Regions from separate parts of the Piscinibacter sp. PDB5-1 genome, predicted to be linked through region 2. Evidence: riboswitches for the same ligand, from Rfam matches in the RefSeq annotation. Region 2 holds a riboswitch; the other holds the start of a gene.
What was found. A riboswitch is a leader RNA that binds a small molecule or an ion and turns the genes downstream of it on or off. The one in region 2 is predicted to bind thiamine pyrophosphate.
Positions count from the first base shown of each region.

Region 1 (6,993 bases), on a different contig from region 2:
CGCACGCACAGCTTGCAGAGGATGCAGCGGTTCAGGTCCAGCCACATCGTGGGGTGGCTCGCGTCCACCGGCCGGTTGGGTGAAAACTCTTCGAAGTGCGGGTCGGTCATGCCCATCGCGTAGGCCGTGGCCTGCAACTGGCAGTCGCCGCTTTTTTCGCAACTGGGGCAGAAGTGGTTGCCTTCGACGAACAGCATCTGCAGCAGCATGCGGCGTTTGGCGTCGAGTTCGTCGTTGCGGTTCTCGACCACGGCGCCGTCGGCGGCCGGTGTAATGCAGGCCGCCGCCCAGCGGCCGTTGACCTTCACGGTGCACACGCGGCAGGCGCCGCTTTCGCCGAGGTCGTCGCGCCAGCACAGGTGGGGCAGCACGTGGCCGGCGCGGGCGGCGGCGCGCATCACGGTGTCGCCGGGGGTGAACGCGATCTCGACGCCATCGAGCAGGAAGTGCGACATGGTCAGCGTCGGTCCAGGTGGGCGTGCGCGTCGTCGCGGCCGGTGACGCGGCGGGCCGGGGCGAGCTCGGCGTCGAGGTCGAAGCCGGGCACGAAGCCCGGCGCCTGCAGCCGGCGTTCGTAGGCAGGCCGAAAGCGCAGCAGCGTATCGCGCAGCGGGTGCGCGGCGGTGGCGCCCAGGCCGCAATGGGTGCTGCCTTGCAACAGCGATTCGAGTTCGCGCAGCTCGGCCTCGTCGAACATCGAGCCGTGGCCCTGGGCCAGCTTGTCCATGCGGCGCACGATCAGCTCGGTGCCCACGCGGCAGGGCGTGCAGAAGCCGCAGCTTTCGTGCGCGAAGAAGTGCGAGAAGCCGCGCGCCACCTCGAACATGTCGCGTGTGTCGTCGAACACCATGAAGGCGCCGGCGGTCGGCAGGTCTTCGAACGCGAGCCGGCGCCCGAACTCGTCGGCCGACACGCACAGGCCCGAGGGCCCGCCCACCTGCACGGCCTGCGCGCGCTGCGCGCCGCAGTCGTGCAGCAGCTGCGCGATGCTCACGCCGAAGGGGTACTCGTAGACGCCGGGCCGGGCGCAGTCGCCGCTGACCGAATGCAGCTTGGTGCCGGTGCTGTGCGGCGTGCCGAGGCCAGCCCACCACGCGCCACCCCGTTGCGCGATGTGGGCGGCGGCGCAGAAGGTCTCGACGTTGTTGACGATGGTCGGCTGGCCCAGGTAGCCGCGTTCGACCGGAAAGGGCGGGCGGATGCGCGGCGTGCCGCGCTTGCCTTCGAGCGATTCGATCAGCGCGCTTTCTTCGCCGCACACGTAGGCCCCCGCGCCGAGGTGGATGGCGATGTCGAAGTCGAAGCCCTCGACCCCCGCGATGCCGTGCCCGAGCAGGCCCGCGTCGCGCCGCGCCTGCAGCGTGGCTTCAAGCGCTTCGAGCAGGAAGCGGTACTCGCCGCGCAGGTACAGAAAACCCTGCCGCGCGCCGATCAGCCGCGCCGCGACCGCCATGCCCTCGAACACGGTGTGGGCCTGGCGCGTGAGCAGCACGCGGTCTTTGAAGGTGCCGGGCTCGCCCTCGTCGGCGTTGCACACGACCACGCGGGTGCCGCCTTCGGGCACGGGGTGCTGGCGGCACAGCAACCACTTGGTGGCGGTGTCGAAACCCGCGCCGCCGCGACCGCGCAAGCGCGAGGCGGTGACTTCGGCCAGCGCCGCGTCGGCCCCGCGCGCCAGGGTCGCCCGCAGGGCTTCGCCTTGCAAGGGCGCGGCCGACAGCAGCACGTCGGCGCGCTGCACCTGGTCGTCCACGCGTTGCCATTCGGCGGGCCATTGCGCGGGCGGCACGTCGGCCTCGACCAGGTCGGCGAGCTGCGCCACGCGCTCGGGTGTCAGGCGCGTGAGCACCTGGTGCTGGTTGACCAGCAGCGCCGGGCCCTGGTCGGGCAGGCCGGTGCACGAGGCATGGCCGACGCTCACGCGGCCGTCGGCCCGCACCTCGCCGCGCCGCACGCCGAGCCGGCGGCACAGCTCGCGGGCCAGCGCGCGGCTGCCTTGCAATCGCTCGGGCAGGTTGTCGCTGAACACGAGGTGCGTGCGACCGACCGGTTGCAGGTGAAAGAAGCGATAGAAGCTTGCGACGCCCTCGACGACGGCGGGGCTCAGGCCCACGCCCTGCGCGATGCGTGCGAGCACCGGGCGCGGCAGCCAGTGGGTGCTTGATTGCACCTCGCGCAGCACCTGCACCAGGGCTTCGCGCCGCGCGCCGTGGCGGTGCAGGGCCTCGCCCACGGCGGTGGCGTGTGCGGGGTGGAGCATCGCGGGCAAGGGTGGGGACGAAGCAGACATCGTGCGCGGCATTCGACCCGACAGGCTGCGCCGCGGCTTGCGCTGCGTCAATCCGGGGTGTCGATGAACGCAAGCCGCGCACAGGGGCTTTGCCCGGGCGTGTCGCGGCCCTTGACTAGAATCGCGCCCGCTTGTCGGGGTGCCGAGGTCCACAAACCAAGGCTGAGAGGGTGCACTGCACCCAACCCGTTGAACCTGATCGGGCTCGTCCCCGCGTAGGAAACAGCACTCGGCCTCGGTGCATCCACCCTCGGATGCCCCGGTCTCCCAGGCAAGCCCACTCCCGGAGACCGCATGGCCAAGCCCCCTTCCCACGTTGACGCGCAAGCCCTCACCGCGCGCATCACCCGCACGCCCTTCGCCGGCTCGCGCAAGGTTCACCTCAGCGGCGCGCGTGCCGACGTGCGCGTGCCCTTCCGCGAGATCACGCTCACCGACACGCAGCATGCCGACGGCACGGTCGAGCCCAACCCGCCGCTGCGCGTGTACGACGCCTCGGGGCCTTACACCGACCCGGCCGCCACGCTCGACATCACGCGCGGCCTGCCCGCCCTGCGTGCGGCGTGGATCGCCGAGCGCGGCGACACCGAAGCGCTCGCCGGCATCAGCAGCGCCTACGGCCGCGAGCGCCTGGCCAACACCGATTTGCATGCGCTGCGCATGGCGGCGCAGCCGGTGCCGCGCCGCGCGCGCAGCGGCTGCAACGTGACGCAGATGCACTACGCACGGCGCGGCCTCGTCACGCCCGAGATGGAGTTCGTCGCCGTGCGCGAGAACCTGGTGCGCGCCCAGCTGCGCGAGCGCCTGGCCAAAGAGCGCGTGCCCAAGCACGGCTATTCGTTCGGCGCGGCGCTGGTGGCCGACATCACGCCCGAGTTCGTGCGCGACGAGGTGGCGCGCGGCCGCGCGATCATCCCGAACAACATCAACCACCCCGAGAGCGAGCCGATGGCGATCGGCCGCAATTTCCTGGTCAAGGTCAACGCCAACATCGGCAACTCGGCCGTCACGTCGAGCATCGAAGAAGAGGTGGACAAGCTGGTGTGGGCCATCCGCTGGGGCGCCGACACGGTGATGGACCTCTCGACCGGCGCCAACATCCACGAAACGCGCGAGTGGATCCTGCGCAACTCGCCGGTGCCCATCGGCACGGTGCCGATCTACCAGGCGTTGGAGAAGGTCGGCGGCCTGGCCGAAGAGCTGAGCTGGCCGCTGTTTCGAGACACGCTGGTCGAGCAGGCCGAGCAGGGGGTGGACTACTTCACCATCCACGCCGGCGTGCGCCTGGCCTATGTGCCGCTGACGGCCAACCGGCTCACCGGCATCGTCTCGCGCGGCGGCTCGATCATGGCCAAGTGGTGCCTCGCGCACCACCAAGAGAACTTCCTCTACACGCACTTCGAAGAAATCTGCGAACTGATGGCCGCCTACGACGTGGCCTTCTCGCTCGGCGACGGCCTGCGGCCGGGGTCGATCGCCGACGCCAACGACGAAGCCCAGTTCGCCGAGCTGCACACGCTGGGCGAGCTGACGCAGGTGGCCTGGAAGCACGACGTGCAGGTGATGATCGAAGGCCCCGGCCACGTGCCGCTGCAGCTGGTGAAAGAAAACGTGGACAAGCAGCTGACCAGTTGCTTCGAAGCCCCGTTCTACACACTGGGCCCGCTGATCACCGACATCTCGCCCGGCTACGACCACATCAGCTCGGCCATGGGCGCGGCCAACATCGGCTGGTACGGCACGGCGATGCTTTGCTATGTGACGCCGAAAGAGCACCTGGGCCTGCCCAACCGCGACGACGTGAAGCAGGGGCTGATCGCCTACAAGATCGCCGCGCACGCGGCCGACCTGGCCAAGGGCTTTCCGGGGGCGCAGATGTGGGACAACGCGGTCAGCAAGGCGCGCTTCGAATTCCGCTGGGAAGACCAGTTCCGCCTCGCCATCGACCCCGACACCGCGATGAAGTACCACGACGAGACGCTGCCGAAAGAGAACGCCAAGGTCGCGCACTTCTGCTCGATGTGCGGGCCGAAGTTCTGCTCGATGAAGATCACGCAGGAGGTGCGCGAATTCGCCCGCCTGCATGGGCCCGCGCCGACCGAGACGCCGCCCCAGCCGGTGGTGTTTCAGCACGCGCTCGACGACAAGGCGCGTGAGTTCCGCGAGCGCGGCAACGCGCTGTACCTGTGAGGGCCCAGTGATGACGTGTGGACACGTGGCGATCGCAGGCGGCGGCCTGGCGGGCCGCCTCACCGCGTGGCGCCTGGCCCGCCGGGGCTGGCGCGTGAGCGTGTTCGACGCCGCCCCGCGCGGGGATGCGCAGTCGGCCAGCGCGATTGCGGCGGCCATGCTCGCGCCGCTGTCCGAGCAGGCTTCGGCCGATGCCTGGGTGTTCGAGCTGGGCCTGCGCAGCATGGCGCTGTGGCCGCAGTGGCTCGAAGAGCTGCGCGCCGACAGCGGCCAGATCGTCTACTACCGGCGCAGCGGCACGCTGGCGATCGCGCACCCGAGCGACGCGTCGAGCCTGAACCAGTTCACGGCCCTGCTGCAGCGCAAGCTGCCCCCGGCCTACCGCACGCGCCTGTGGATGCTCGATGCCCCCGGCGTGCGTGCGATGGAGCCCGCGCTCGCCGACCGCTTCAACCGCGGCCTGCTGCTCGAAGGCGAAGGCCAGATCGCCAACGACCAGCTGCTGCGTGCGCTCGACACCGCGCTCGACCGCCTGGGCGTCGAATGGCACGCCAGCTTCGAGGTGCGCACGCTGCATGGCCGCCGCCTGCTCGGCGCGCGTGGCATGCACGAGGCCGACGTCGTGATCGACGCGCGCGGCATCGGCGCCAAGACCGACTGGCCGCCGCTGCGCGGCGTGCGCGGCGAGGTGCTGATGGTCGAATGCCCCGGCGTGCGCCTGCAGCGGCCCGTGCGCCTGATGCATCCGCGCTACCAGCTCTACGTGGTGCCGCGCCCGCACCAGCGTTTCGTGGTGGGTGCGACCGAGCTGGAGTCCGAAGACCGGGGCCCGGTCACGGTGCGCTCGGTGCTCGAACTGTCGAGCGCGCTCTACAGCCTGCACCCGGCCTTCGGCGAAGCGCGCGTGCTGCACACCGCCGCCGCGCTGCGCCCGGCCTTCGACGACCACCGCCCCGCCTACCGCACGCACCAGGGCGTGTGGCAGATCAACGGCCTGTACCGCCACGGCTACCTGTGCGGCCCGGCCCTGGTCGATGGCCTCGTGCGCGAACTCGCCGGCGACCCGGTGCCCGAGGGCCCGCCCGACACGCTGGACGACCCGCGGCACGACCGCCTCGACGCCGGCGCCCTGGCGTCGCTGTTCGCCGAGCGGGGCGACCCGCGCCTGACCGACCGGCAGCCGGATCGGCTGGACGAGGTTGCCCCATGAGCGCGCGGCTGGAGGCCTTTCCGCTCTCGTTCAACGGCACCTCGGTGCAGGTGCAGGCCGACACGCTCGAAGCCCTGCTGCTGCAACGCGGCTACGCACGCGACGCGGCCCTGGCCTGCGCGGTCAACGGCCGCTTCGTGCCGCGCGCCGCCTGGGCCGACCAGGTGCTGCGGCCCAACGACCGCATCGACGTGGTCGCGCCCGTCACCGGGGGCTGAGCGATGACCCCCGACGTCACCACCATTCCCACGACGCCCTGGTCGGTCGCCGGCCAGGCGCTGCACAGCCGCCTGCTGCTGGGCACCGCGCACTACCCGTCGCCGCAATGCCTCGCCGAGGCCGTGCGCGCCAGCGGCACGCAGGTGCTCACGGTCGGCCTGCGGCGGCTGCAACCCGAGCAGGGCGGGGGCCAGTCGTTCTGGTCGCGCATCCAGCAGCTCGGCGCCCGGGTGCTGCCCAACACCGCCGGCTGCCACAGCGCGCAAGAGGCCGTCACGCTCGCGCACATGGCACGCGAGATCTTCGGCACGCCCTGGATCAAGCTCGAAGTCACCGGCGACGACTACAGCCTGCAGCCCGACCCCTTCGGCACGCTCGACGCCGCGCGCGAGCTGGTGCGCGAAGGCTTCCAGGTCTTCGCCTACACTACCGACGACCTGGTGCTGGCGCAGCGCCTGCACGAAGCCGGGTGCGCCGCCGTCATGCCCTGGGCCGCGCCCATCGGCACCGGGCGTGGGCCGATGAACCCGTACGCCCTTCAGACCCTGCGCACGCGCCTGCCCGAGGCCGTGCTGATCGTCGATGCCGGCCTCGGCCGCCCCTCGCACGCCGCGCAGGTGATGGAGATGGGCTACGACGGCGTGCTGCTCAACACCGCCGTCGCGCAGGCCGGCGACCCGGTGCGCATGGCGCGCGCGTTCGCGCAAGCGGTCGAGGCCGGCCGCCTGGCGTTCGAGGCGCAGCCCATGGTCGAACGGGCCGCCGCCCAGGCCTCGACGCCGACGGTCGGCGTGCCGTTCTGGCACCAGGCCGGGTGAGCGGGTCGAAACCAAGCACCGCGGCCCACCCACCCATGCCCCGACTCCTCACCCTCGCCGGCCACGACCCCGTGCACGGCGCCGGCCTCACCGCCGACCTCGCCACCTGGGCCGCGATGGGACTCGACGGCGCCAGCGTCGTCAGCGCCCTCACGGTGCAGAACGCGCAAGGCTTCACCCGCGCCGAGCCGGTGGACGTGCGCCTCGTGCGCGACGCGCTGCAGGCCGTGCTGGCCGATGGCGAACCCGCCGCATTGAAGCTCGGC
Region 1 is NZ_JBWVZL010000005.1:257,267-264,259, forward strand. It holds gene AC1KAT_RS20050 (2Fe-2S iron-sulfur cluster-binding protein) at 1-455, opposite strand, end outside; gene AC1KAT_RS20055 (NAD(P)H-dependent oxidoreductase subunit E) at 458-2,260, opposite strand; TPP riboswitch at 2,416-2,529, shown strand; gene thiC (phosphomethylpyrimidine synthase ThiC) at 2,585-4,480, shown strand; gene thiO (glycine oxidase ThiO) at 4,491-5,690, shown strand; gene thiS (sulfur carrier protein ThiS) at 5,687-5,908, shown strand; gene AC1KAT_RS20075 (thiazole synthase) at 5,912-6,727, shown strand; gene thiE (thiamine phosphate synthase) at 6,763-6,993, shown strand, end outside.
Region 1: it holds a riboswitch for thiamine pyrophosphate, as region 2 does, so the genes downstream of both, thiC (phosphomethylpyrimidine synthase ThiC) here and AC1KAT_RS13610 (TonB-dependent siderophore receptor) in region 2, are expected to answer to the same signal.

Region 2 (6,993 bases):
ACCACTGCGTTGCCACGCTGGCAGAGGCCAGCCCCTTGCATGCCGACCGGCCGGCGGTCGTCACGGTCGGTGCCGGGGCACGCCCGCTGGGCACCGGTGCTGCACTGCCGGCTCCAGGGTGAACCCGAACCCGTAAAATCCCGCGTTTCGCCTTGTGGCGAACCCCTTTTCCCTTCCTACCCCTTCGAGCCATGACTCACGTCGTCACCGAATCGTGCATCCGCTGCAAGTACACCGACTGCGTCGATGTCTGCCCCGTCGATTGCTTCCGCGAAGGCCCCAACTTCCTCACCATCGACCCCGATGAGTGCATCGACTGCGCCGTGTGCATTCCCGAGTGCCCGGTCAACGCGATCATGCCGGAGGAGGACGTGCCGGGCGACCAGCAGCACATGATCAAGCTGAACGCCGACCTGGCGAAAAACTGGCCCAGCATCACCAAGCGCAAGGCCGCGCTGCCCGATGCCGACGAGTGGAAAGACAAAACGGGCAAGCTGTCCGAGTTGATCAAGTAACTCGCGTTGCCCCTTGTCTGCGGCGTTGTTTGCCCCTCACTTCGATTGAGTCGCAGCGCGTGACCTGTCCCGAGTGAGCCTCGCCGCATCGCACCCTTCGCCCATCGAGACCGACGCCCTGATCATCGGGGCCGGTCCGGTGGGCTTGTTCCAGGTGTTCCAGCTCGGGCTGCTCGAAATCCGCGCCCATGTGGTCGATTCGCTGCCGCATGCCGGCGGCCAGTGCGTCGAGCTGTACGCCGACAAGCCGATCTACGACATCCCCGGCATCACCCGCTGCACCGGGCGCGAACTGGTCGAGCGCCTGCTCGCGCAGGTCGCCCCCTTCGAGCCCCAGTGGCACCTCGGCCAAGAGGTCGCCACCCTCGCCCGCCGTGACGATGGTCGCTTTGACGCCAGCACCTCCACCGGCACGCGCTTCATCGCCAAAACAGTCTTCGTTGCCGGCGGCGTGGGGTCGTTCCAGCCCCGCCAGCTGAAGGTGGAAGGCATCGAGGCATTTCGCGGCACGCAGCTCTTCTACGAGATGCAGCCGGCCGCGCGTTTCGCCGGCCAGCACGTGGTGGTGACCGGCGCCGACGACACCGCGCTCGACGCCGCCTGCCGGCTGGCCGACGCCCCCCCGGCAGAGCGCCCGGCGCGCGTCACCTTGCTGCACCGGCGCGATGCGTTCCAGGGCGCACCCGAACTCATCGCCCGAACGCAGGCCTTGCGCAACAGCGGCGCACTGCACTTCCAGGCCGGCCAGATCGCGGGCCTCGATGAGGCCGATGGCCGGCTGCAGGCTCTGCGCGTGCTCGACATCGAAGGCGACACGCACGCGCTGCGGCTCGATGCGCTGTTCGCCTTCCTCGGCGTGAGCCCGCGGCTCGGGCCCATCGCCGACTGGGGCCTGGCCCTCGAACGCAAGCAGGTCGTCGTGGACACCGAGAAGTTCGAGACGTCCACGCCCGGCCTCTTCGCGGTCGGCGACATCAACACCTACCCCGGCAAGAAGAAGCTGATCCTCTGCGGCTTTCACGAGGCCACGCTCGCGGCCTATGGCGCCACGGCGCATGTGTTCCCGGACAAGCGCATCCAGATGCAGTACACGACCACGAGTCCACGGCTGCATGCGCTGCTCGGTGTCGCCACCACAGGCGCGAGCGGGCACGCCGAAGGCCACGCGCCATAATCGCCGGCTTGCGTGGCCCTGCCGCGCAGCCTTCGCTGGGGGTGTTGGACGAGAGCTTCTCGCCCGACTGAGACAGTCCCTTTGAACCTGATTGAGGTAATCCTCGCGCAGGGAAGCACGCTCCGAAGCCACGGCTTCGCGTCCGCATGCGGCCTTGCGTTCCATCTCGAACGTGTCATGGCCCATCGCATCACTTCCGCTTCGTCCCGTCCCCGCCTGCGCGCGGTATCCCTGGCTGCTTTCGCGCTGTGTGCCAGCGCAGCGGCTCCGCAGGCCTGGTCGCAATCCTCGTCCACGCTGCCGCCCGTCACGGTGAGCGGCCGCAGCGCGCCCACCGCCGACGTGGCCGGCTGGGGTGAACTGAGCTGGGTCGAGGCACCGTTCCAGACCAGCGTCGTCGCGCTCGACCAGATGCGCGCGCGCGGCGTGCAGCGCATCGCCGACCTGTCGCGCATCGACCCGTCGGTGAGCGATGCGTACAACTCGGTGGGCTACTGGGACTCGGTCACCGTGCGTGGCTTCGTCATCGACAACCGTTTCAACTACCGCCGCGACGGCCTGCCGATCAACGCCGAGACGTCCATCCCGCTCGACAACAAAGACCGCCTCGAAGTGCTCAAAGGCACAAGCGGCATGCAGTCGGGCACCAGTGCCCCGGGTGGCCTGGTCAACGTGGTCGTCAAGCGCCCGCTGACCGACCCGCTGCGCTTCGGCCAGGTGGCCTGGGGCGAACGTGGTTCGGTGCTCGCAGCCATCGACCTGAGCCAGCGCTTCGGTGAGCAAAAAGAATTCGGCCTGCGCCTGAACGCCGCGCACGAGCACCTGAACCCGAAGCTGCGCTCGGCGCGCGGCAGCCGCCACCTCGTGGCCGCTGCCGCCGACTGGCGCCTCGACAGCCGCACCACGGTCGAAGCCGAAGCCGAGATCAGCCGCCGCTCGCAGCCCAGCCAACCGGCGTTCAGCCTGCTCGGCAACAGCGTGCCCACGCCGGGCGATGCGCGCATCAACCTCAACAACCAGCAGTGGGCACAACCGGTCGGGATGGACGCGAACACCGCCTCGGTGCGGCTCACGCGCAAGCTCGACGCCTGGCGCTTCACCGCGCACGCGATGACGCAGCGCCTGCGCACCGACGACCGGCTGGCCTTCCCCTACGGCTGCACGGCCGAGAGCGCCTGGGACCGCTATTGCAGCGACGGCACCTACGACCTGTACGACTACCGCAGCGAGAACGAGCGCCGCCGCAGCGACGCCGTCGAACTGGCCGTGCACGGCGACCTGCGCACGGGCGACATCCGCCACCGCCTCTCGACCGGTGTGCTGTACCACCAGGCCCGCAACCGCTTCCAGAACCAGGCGTTCAACCAGACCTTCCGCTTCCCGGGCGAAGCCGTGCCGACCGGCATCGGCAATGTGAACGGCACCCTGCTTGCCTACGCCAACCCGACGGCCGACGACACCAGCACCAACCGCGACGAGCGCAGCACCGAGTTCTTCGTGCGCGATGTCCTGCAGTTCACCGAACGCCTGACCGGCTGGGTCGGCCTGCGACAGACCCGCCTGCACCGCGACAGCGTCGAGACCGACGGCAGCGAAGCCACCGACTACCGCCAGTCGATCACCACCCCGTGGCTGGCCGCGAGCTACCGCATCGGCGAGTCGCGCTCGCTGTACGCCAGCTGGGGCCAGGGTGCTGAGAGCGAAGTCACGCCCAACCTGCCGGGCTACGTCAACCCGGGCCAGGCCCTGCCGGCGCGCAAGAGCGAGCAGGTGGAGCTTGGCTACAAGACCAGCGGCCGCACGCTGAGCTGGGGCCTCGCGTGGTTCCAGATCGAGCAACCGACCTGGGGCCAAGACGGCAGCGGCGCGCTGGTCGAAGACGGCGACAAGCGTCACCGCGGCCTCGAAGCCACACTCGGCTGGCGCGCCGGCGCGTGGTCGCTGCAAGGCGGCCTGCAAGCACTGCACGCACGCCGCATCGGCGCAGGCATCGACCCCACCGAGAACGGCAAACGTCCGACCAACGTGCCGGCGCTGTCGCTCAAGCTGTTTGGCACGCACGCCTTGCAAGCGGTGCAAGGCCTCGAACTGCAAGCCGGTCTCGTCGCCGAGAGCGACCGCATGGTGCTGCCCGACAACAGCGTGCGCATCCCGGGCTATGGCCGTGTGGACCTCGGCGCGACCTTCGAGCAACGCCAGGACAACGGCACGCTCACTTGGCGCCTCGGTCTCGAGAACGCCTTCGACCGCCAAGCCTGGCGCGAGTCGCCCTACCAGTACGGCCACGCCTACCTGTACCCGCTGGCTCCGCGCACGCTGCGCATTTCGGTTGAAGCAAGTCTTTGATTCTTGAAAAAACACGCTATACTGCGAGGCTCTGTTCCTCGATAGCTCAGTCGGTAGAGCGCCGGACTGTTAATCCGTAGGTCCCTGGTTCGAGCCCAGGTCGGGGAGCCAAAAATCGAAAGCCTTAGCGAGAAATCGCTAAGGCATCTTCGAAATCACTTGGAACGAGGTTGCTGCCACGCAGCGCCTCGCGTCCTCCAGACGCCACTCAAGGTCACTCTGGAGGATGTCCAATGAAGCAGACGTTTGCTGCCCTCAGTTCGAAGGGCGGGGTCGGGAAGACCACAACACTCGCCAACATCGGCGGGTTGCTCGCCGACATGGGCGAGCGCGTTTTGATGGTGGATGCGGACATCCAGCCATCCCTCACCAAGTACTACGACCTGACCTACGAGGCGCCTCAAGGCCTCGTCGAGGTCATCACCCAGGGCACGGTGACGCCTCAGTGCATTTCGCGCACCTCCGTGCCGAACCTCGACGTCATCAAGTCCAACGACGGTGATGCCCAGCTGCAACACTGGCTGTACGGTCGCCCCGACCAGCGCACACGGCTGGCCACGGCCCTCAAGTCGCCGTACATCGACGATCACTACGACTACATCCTGATCGACACGCAAGGTGCCCTCGGCCCCCTGCAGACAGCTGCTGCGTTCGCGGCCGACATGCTGATCAGCCCCCTGCCCCCGGATACCCCCAGCATCCGCGAATTCCGCAGCGGCACGCTTCGCGCGCTTCAGCGCCTCGCACAAGACGCGTCCGAGCCGCGCGCCGACCTGGCGCCCATCCGTGCAGTGATCTGCAAGTTCGACTTCTCGCGCGATGCCAGGAACCTGCTGACCGACCTGGCCAGCGAGTTCGGAGAGGACGATCGCGTGAGCTTCATTTCCACGGTCATTCCACTGGCCGTCGCGTACCGCGAAGCCTTCTCGCTTCGCGTGCCGGTTCACCAGGTCAGCCGCACCGGCGGCGCTCGCAACCTGTCGGGCTACGAGGTGATGCACCGACTGGTATGGGATCTGGTCCCCAAGCTGTACGGGCACTTCGCGGGCCGCATGGTCGGCAATCCGGACGAAGTCTTCGGCACGGCCAACCGCTCGGGGGTGACGCAATGAGCCCTCCGAAGAAGCAACCAAGCGAGTTTGTCGGTCTGCCGTTGACCATCAGCACAGAGAGGGTGCTTCAGCACGAGGATCGCGCCGCCAACAAACAGCGGCGCGGGGTGCTCAATTTCAGCGCCCTGACCAAGCAGGAGCCTCCTGCTCAGCCCAGTGAGGCGACCAACCGGCCGTTGACCAAGCGCGAGCTTGAAGAACAGGTGCGCCGCGACAGCTACCGCGTCGGCGACCCCACGCCGACGAGCGTCGATCTGCGCAAGGCGGATCTGCCTGGCTTCATGCGTCTTGAAGCATCGGCGATAAAGACGTACGACCACAACCCGCGGATTTTCAAGAACGAGAAGCGCGAGGACATCAAGGCATCCCTGCTGGCACACGGCCACCAGGATGCCTTTGTCGTGACACGGCGTGGGCCGGGCGAGCCGTACATGCTCGCGGCCGGCTCGAACACGACGCTGGAGCTCGTGCAGGAGATCTACGCCGAAACCGGCGACGAGCGCTTTCGCTGGGTCGCGTGCATCTACCAGGAGTACCAGGACGACACCCGGCTGCTCGCCCAGCACCTCGGCGAGAACCTCAACCGCGGTGACATGAAGTTCTGGGAGCAGGCCAAGGGGATGCTGGAACTGGCTTCGCGGATCGAACAGCAGGAGATGGACTCCGGCCAGCGAACCAAGCCAATGAGCACACGTGAAATCGCTGCCGCGCTCACCAGTTTCGGTCTACGGGCGGACAAGACCACCGTTCCCATCTGGCAGTTCGCGCTTGAGCGGCTTGAACCTCTCGGGCCAGCCACCATCCTGCTAAAGCTGGGCGGTGTGCGGGACACTATCAAACCCCGCCTAACCCAACTGGCCCGCTTGGCCGAACTACTCGGCCTACCGGATGCCGAGTATTGGTCTGAGCTAGTTACACCCGCCCTTCGCGCCCATGGAGAGCAGGTGTTCGCCCAGGAAACGCCTGAGCTGGACCCGAAAGCGCTCGCTGATGACGTGCAGGCTGCTTTGTGCGCCCGCTTCGACGAGCAGCCTTCGGACGTCCGCAACATGCTTCAGGCCCTGAGCCTGAACGCCTACGCCTCGCTCGCCGAACTGCGTGCGCCGTCCCCCAATCTTCTGGCCGGCGGCACGCCACCGGACTTCCCGCCGATCGACGAGGACCCGGGCCCGGAGCCGCACGCGCAGTCGCCGCTGGCCCTGCCACCGTCACTGGTGCAGCCGCAATCGCGGGCGCCAAGCCCCCCTGCCCCCTCCGGCCGTGACGCGAGCGCACCGCGAGCCACCACGGGTGCCGCCGCCCATCAATCGCCCCCGGCACAACAACCGCTCCTGCCCACCGCCAGCGAGCCGGCCGGCGCCTCGGCCGTCGAGGCGCTGCACCAGGGTTTGCGAACGCTGGTTGACCTGGCGGGCCTCGCCGACACGCTTTGCCTGCAAGAGGCCATGCCGCTCGGCTTCTTCGTCGATCTGCCGGACCCTGCGCTCCACAGGCGCGTGCCCGTGCGCATGGACAGCGCCGAGGACTACCAGCGCCAGGCCAAGTCCATCGTCTGGTGGACGCTGAGCCTGCTCAGCGGCCAGTGGACCAACGGCGCCGGCGAACTCATCGACAAGTCCAGTCGCTTCTACATCCACTACACGCAAGACCAGTCTCACAGCCCGTTCGAGGGTCTGGACGTGGAGCCCCAGGAACCGGGCTACGCGGCCGCGCTGCTCGTGCGAGCTCAGCCCACGGCCGTGCAGCCGACCATGCAGGCCCTGCGTCGCGTGGAAGACCTGATCGGCTGGGTCTACCAGCAACACCCGGATCGCTGGGCCCTCATGACGCGCCTGCAGGCGTCTGA
Region 2 is NZ_JBWVZL010000003.1:171,785-178,777, forward strand. It holds gene cobA (uroporphyrinogen-III C-methyltransferase) at 1-122, shown strand, start outside; gene fdxA (ferredoxin FdxA) at 192-515, shown strand; gene AC1KAT_RS13605 (NAD(P)/FAD-dependent oxidoreductase) at 589-1,689, shown strand; TPP riboswitch at 1,717-1,820, shown strand; gene AC1KAT_RS13610 (TonB-dependent siderophore receptor) at 1,867-4,035, shown strand; tRNA gene AC1KAT_RS13615 (tRNA-Asn) at 4,071-4,146, shown strand; gene AC1KAT_RS13620 (ParA family protein) at 4,269-5,147, shown strand; gene AC1KAT_RS13625 (hypothetical protein) at 5,144-6,993, shown strand, end outside.